Regions from separate parts of the Oceanobacillus sp. FSL K6-0251 genome, predicted to be linked through region 1. Evidence: a T-box and tRNA genes for the amino acid it is inferred to sense, from the RefSeq annotation. Region 1 holds a T-box; the other holds one or more tRNA genes.
What was found. The T-box of region 1 lies ahead of ileS (isoleucine--tRNA ligase). A T-box ahead of a tRNA ligase gene usually reads a tRNA of that ligase, here a tRNA-Ile.
Positions count from the first base shown of each region.

Region 2: it encodes a tRNA-Ile, which carries the amino acid that the T-box ahead of ileS (isoleucine--tRNA ligase) is inferred to sense. The anticodon was not compared.

Region 1 covers NZ_JBBORS010000001.1:3,102,043-3,105,221, reverse strand. Annotated here, with positions in the region: gene MKY45_RS15540 (YlmH family RNA-binding protein) at 1-354, shown strand, start outside; gene MKY45_RS15535 (DivIVA domain-containing protein) at 439-942, shown strand; T-box leader at 1,035-1,252, shown strand; gene ileS (isoleucine--tRNA ligase) at 1,326-3,179, shown strand, end outside.
Region 2 covers NZ_JBBORS010000001.1:246,592-249,770, forward strand. Annotated here, with positions in the region: rRNA gene MKY45_RS01310 (16S ribosomal RNA) at 207-1,767, shown strand; tRNA gene MKY45_RS01315 (tRNA-Ile) at 1,844-1,920, shown strand; tRNA gene MKY45_RS01320 (tRNA-Ala) at 1,941-2,013, shown strand; rRNA gene MKY45_RS01325 (23S ribosomal RNA) at 2,141-3,179, shown strand, end outside.

The sequences.
Region 1 (3,179 bases):
TTTATCAAGATGAATTTAACATCTATTAAGAAATCTCGTATATCTTTCAAAGAACAGCCGCTCACTTCGCTGGTTACAGAAAAAAAAGCCTGGAAAGAATATGATAAAACTATTTCTTCCCTGCGTTTAGATACAGTTGTTAAAGAAATATATGGTGTCTCCCGAAAAGACGCTGCTGCTTTGATTCAAAAACTGCTCGTAAAGGTAAATTACCGGGTAGTAGATGATGTGAAATTCCAATTACAAGAAGGGGACATGCTCTCTGTACGCGGAAAAGGCAGAAGTAAAATTACAGCGATACGCGGGAGAACCAAGAAAGATAAAATCAAAATGACGGCGGCAATTTTGCAATAAATGCTGGAAATTTAGCTGGAATTATTGAATAATAAAGAGAGAAATCGGAAGCTCAAGCAAGCACCGATTAGGGAGGTGGAGATGGTGGCACTATCACCATTAGATATTCATAATAAAGAGTTTGCAAGAGGATGGAAAGGCTATGACGTGGATGAAGTAAATAAATTTCTTGATCAAGTGATGAAGGATTATGAAATTGTTATACGTGAAAGAGATGAACTGGATCAAAAAGCGAAAGAGCTTCAGGAACGATTAGGACACTTTACGAACATTGAAGAAACATTAAATAAATCTATTCTGGTTGCTCAGGAAACAGCAGAAGATATTAAAGGCAGTGCGCAAAAAGAAGCAAAATTAATTGTGAAAGAAGCAGAAAAAAATGCTGACCGTATTGTCAACGAAGCATTAAGTAAAGCGCGTAAAATATCCCTTGATGTGGAAGAGTTGAAAAAGCAGGCAAAAGTATTCCGATCAAGAATGCGCATGCTTGTGCAGGCTCAATTAGAAATGCTCGGTACAGATGATTGGGAAGAATTATTTGATACTGAAGTGGATGAAGATTTAGAATTGATGGAGCATGAATCTTAAAGGCTTGACTTAGGCTTGTATATTACATATAATTCATACAAGTATCATGTTTTTTGACATTTAATTTATGCTAAAAATTTCATAATCACTATCGTTATACAATGAAAGAGAAAGTATAGAAGATGACTCTGTGTAAGCGAGTCAGGGGCGGTGGAAGCCTGATACAGAAGTCTTTTAGAAAATCACTCTGGAGTAGCTATTATGAAAATAATGTAGTAATAGCCGGCTGTCCACGTTACGGATTTCGAGTGAATTTAATGCCGTGCATTAAATTTATAAGGGTGGTACCGCGAGTCTTCTCGTCCCTTTAGGGATTAGAGGACTCTTTTTGTATATAAAAATTTAATCTACGATGTGTCATGAAAATAACAGGAGGGAATATCTTGGAATATAAACAAACATTATTAATGCCGAAAACAGCTTTTCCAATGCGTGGAAATCTTCCAAATAAAGAGCCGGAGCGCCAACAGAAATGGGAAGAAAGTGAACAATATCAAAAAAACTTAGAACGTACAAAGGACAGAGCCTTATTTATTTTACATGATGGACCGCCTTATGCGAATGGAGATATCCATATCGGTCATGCACTGAATAAAATCTTAAAGGATTTTATTGTCCGTTATAAGTCCATGACAGGCTATTATGCACCATATGTTCCAGGCTGGGATACACACGGGTTGCCGATTGAAACAGCATTAGCGAAAAAGAAAGTAAAAAGGAAAGAAATGTCTGTTGCAGAATTCCGCAAGCTTTGTGAAGAATATGCACTTGGACAAATTGACAGCCAGCGTACACAATTTAAAAAATTAGGTGTACGTGGTGATTGGGATAATCCATATATCACCTTAACGAAGGATTATGAAGCTTCTCAAATTAAGGTGTTTGGAGAAATGGCACGAAAAGGCTATATTTATAAAGGACTTAAGCCGGTATATTGGTCTCCGTCTTCTGAATCTGCCCTTGCAGAAGCAGAAATCGAATATCAAGATAAACGCTCTCCATCTATCTATGTTTCCTTCGAAGTAACGGATGGAAAAGATGTGCTTGACGGCGGCGAGAAGATTATTATCTGGACGACAACTCCTTGGACGCTTCCAGCGAACTTAGGAATCAGCTTACATCCTGATTTAAGCTATGTAGTAGCACAAGTAAATGATGAAAAATATGTCATTGCAGAAGCTTTATTAGAAGATGTGAAAGAAGTATTAGGCTGGGAAGATGTAACGGTTGTGAAGAAATTCAAAGGGCAGGAAGCGGATCGTGTAGAAGCACAGCATCCATTTTACAATCGTAAATCCCTTGTTATGCTTGGAGAACATGTTACAACTGATGCGGGGACTGGATGTGTTCATACAGCTCCTGGTCACGGGGAAGATGACTTCTATGTTTGCCGCAGATATGGAATCGATGCATTTTGCCCAGTGGATGAAAAGGGTGTCTTTACGAGTGAAGCGCCAGGATTTGAAGGTTTATTTTACGATGCAGCAAATAAAGTTATCACAGAACAATTGGATGAGAATGGCGCCTTATTAAAATTAGAATTTATCACACACTCTTATCCGCATGACTGGAGAACAAAGAAACCAACTATCTTCCGTGCAACTTCCCAGTGGTTTGCATCTATTAAAGATTTCCGTCAGGATATTCTTGATGAAATTAAAAAAGTGCATTGGTATCCGCATTGGGGAGAAACAAGACTTTATAATATGGTGAGAGACCGTGAGGATTGGTGTATTTCCAGACAGCGTGCCTGGGGAGTTCCGATTCCAGTATTTTATGGGGAAGACGGAACAGCAATCATTACAGATGAAACGATTTCGCATGTATCCGAACTCTTCCGTGAGCATGGTTCCAATGTCTGGTTTGAAAGAGAAGCGAAGGATTTATTGCCGGATGGATTTACATCAGAGCATAGTCCAAATGGCAAGTTTACTAAAGAAGTCGATATTATGGATGTTTGGTTCGATTCAGGCTCCTCACATGAAGGTGTACTGATGAACCGGGAAGAACTTGATCGTCCGGCTGATGTATATTTAGAAGGAAGTGATCAGTATCGCGGCTGGTTTAACTCTTCATTATCTACTTCCGTCGCAGTAACGGGTAAAGCGCCATTTAAAAATATTATCAGTCATGGGTTCGCCCTGGATGGAAATGGCCGCAAGATGAGTAAGTCATTAGGAAATACGGTTGATCCGTCCAAAGTACAAAAACAATTAGGTGCTGATATTTTGCGTCTG
Region 2 (3,179 bases), 2.9 Mb from region 1:
CGAAATTATTTCGACAAAATACTTTAAAAAAAGTGTTGACAACAAAAACGAAACATGATAAATTATATCTTGTCGCTAAAAACGACAGAAACAAATTGCTCTTTGAAAACTGAACAAAACAACCAGTACGAAAGAAGAAAGACAACCTCGTTTTTCTTAAAAAATAAGTCAGAAGTTGACTTCTGAAAGCTAATGTTTCAAACACTTTTATGGAGAGTTTGATCTTGGCTCAGGACGAACGCTGGCGGCGTGCCTAATACATGCAAGTCGAGCGCGGGAAGCGAACGGAACTCTTCGGAGGGAAGTTCGTGGAACGAGCGGCGGACGGGTGAGTAACACGTAGGCAACCTGCCTGTAAGACTGGGATAACTCGCGGAAACGCGAGCTAATACCGGATAACACTTTCTATCACCTGATGGAAAGTTGAAAGGCGGCTTTTGCTGTCACTTACAGATGGGCCTGCGGCGCATTAGCTAGTTGGTGAGGTAACGGCTCACCAAGGCGACGATGCGTAGCCGACCTGAGAGGGTGATCGGCCACACTGGGACTGAGACACGGCCCAGACTCCTACGGGAGGCAGCAGTAGGGAATCTTCCGCAATGGACGAAAGTCTGACGGAGCAACGCCGCGTGAGTGATGAAGGTTTTCGGATCGTAAAACTCTGTTGTCAGGGAAGAACAAGTACGATAGTAACTGATCGTACCTTGACGGTACCTGACCAGAAAGCCACGGCTAACTACGTGCCAGCAGCCGCGGTAATACGTAGGTGGCAAGCGTTGTCCGGAATTATTGGGCGTAAAGCGCTCGCAGGCGGTTCTTTAAGTCTGATGTGAAATCTTGCGGCTCAACCGCAAACGTGCATTGGAAACTGGAGGACTTGAGTGCAGAAGAGGAGAGTGGAATTCCACGTGTAGCGGTGAAATGCGTAGAGATGTGGAGGAACACCAGTGGCGAAGGCGACTCTCTGGTCTGTAACTGACGCTGAGGAGCGAAAGCGTGGGGAGCGAACAGGATTAGATACCCTGGTAGTCCACGCCGTAAACGATGAGTGCTAGGTGTTAGGGGGTTTCCGCCCCTTAGTGCTGAAGTTAACGCATTAAGCACTCCGCCTGGGGAGTACGGCCGCAAGGCTGAAACTCAAAAGAATTGACGGGGACCCGCACAAGCGGTGGAGCATGTGGTTTAATTCGAAGCAACGCGAAGAACCTTACCAGGTCTTGACATCCTTTGACCGCTCTAGAGATAGAGTTTTCCCTTCGGGGACAAAGTGACAGGTGGTGCATGGTTGTCGTCAGCTCGTGTCGTGAGATGTTGGGTTAAGTCCCGCAACGAGCGCAACCCTTAATCTTAGTTGCCAGCATTTAGTTGGGCACTCTAAGGTGACTGCCGGTGACAAACCGGAGGAAGGTGGGGATGACGTCAAATCATCATGCCCCTTATGACCTGGGCTACACACGTGCTACAATGGACGGAACAAAGGGAAGCGAACCCGCGAGGTCCAGCAAATCCCATAAAACCGTTCTCAGTTCGGATTGCAGGCTGCAACTCGCCTGCATGAAGCCGGAATCGCTAGTAATCGCGGATCAGCATGCCGCGGTGAATACGTTCCCGGGTCTTGTACACACCGCCCGTCACACCACGAGAGTTCGTAACACCCGAAGTCGGTGAGGTAACCTTTGGAGCCAGCCGCCGAAGGTGGGACGAATGATTGGGGTGAAGTCGTAACAAGGTAGCCGTATCGGAAGGTGCGGCTGGATCACCTCCTTTCTAAGGATATATAACGGAATTCGTACGTGGTTGTTTGGTTCAGTTTTGAGAGAGCAATTCTCTATCATATTTAGATGGGCCTGTAGCTCAGCTGGTTAGAGCGCACGCCTGATAAGCGTGAGGTCGGTGGTTCGAGTCCACTCAGGCCCACCATCTAATTATATTATATTTATGGGGCCTTAGCTCAGCTGGGAGAGCGCCTGCCTTGCACGCAGGAGGTCAGCGGTTCGATCCCGCTAGGCTCCATTTTTGTACCTTGAAAACTAAATAAGAGTAACAACGACATCAAACTTTAAAAATAAGGCAAAAAAGCTATTGATATAGCGACACAACTGATTACATTCTGTAATCAGCCATCTTATTCAAAAACTTTAGTTAAGTGAATAAGGGCGCACGGTGGATGCCTTGGCACTAGGAGCCGATGAAGGACGGGACTAACACCGATATGCCTCGGGGAGTTGTAAGTAAACATGATATCCGAGGATTTCCGAATGGGGGAACCCACTGTTCGTAATGGAACAGTACATCTATCTGAATACATAGGGTAGGTGAGGCAGACCCGGGGAACTGAAACATCTCAGTACCTGGAGGAAGAGAAAGAAACATCGATTTCCTGAGTAGCGGCGAGCGAAACGGAAAGAGCCCAAACCAAGAAGCTTGCTTCTTGGGGTTGTAGGACATTCCATTGGAGTGACAAAGAAATTCTTTAGATGAATCGACCTGGAAAGGTCAGCCAAAGAAGGTAACAGCCCTGTAATCGAAAAGGAATTTCCTCCGGAGTGTATCCTGAGTACGGCGGAACACGTGGAATTCCGTCGGAATCCGGGAGGACCATCTCCCAAGGCTAAATACTCCCTAGTGACCGATAGTGAACCAGTACCGTGAGGGAAAGGTGAAAAGCACCCCGGGAGGGGAGTGAAATAGAACCTGAAATCGTGTGCCTACAAGTAGTCGAAGCCCGTTAATGGGTGACGGCGTACCTTTTGTAGAATGGACCGGCGAGTTACGATCGTATGCAAGGTTAAGTGGAAGACACGGAGCCGTAGCGAAAGCGAGTCTGAACAGGGCGAATGAGTATGCGGTCGTAGACCCGAAACTGTGTGATCTACCCATGTCCAGGGTGAAGGTCAGGTAACACTGACTGGAGGCCCGAACCCACGTATGTTGAAAAATGCGGGGATGAGGTGTGGGTAGCGGTGAAATTCCAATCGAACACAGAGATAGCTGGTTCTCTCCGAAATAGCTTTAGGGCTAGCCTCAAGATAGAGAGTACTGGAGGTAGAGCACTGATTGGACTAGGGGCCCCTACCGGGTTACCGAATTCAGTCAAACTCCGAATGCCAGTTACTTACGCTTGGGAGTCAGACTATGGGTGATAAGGTTCATAGTCGAAAGGGAAACAGCCCAGACCG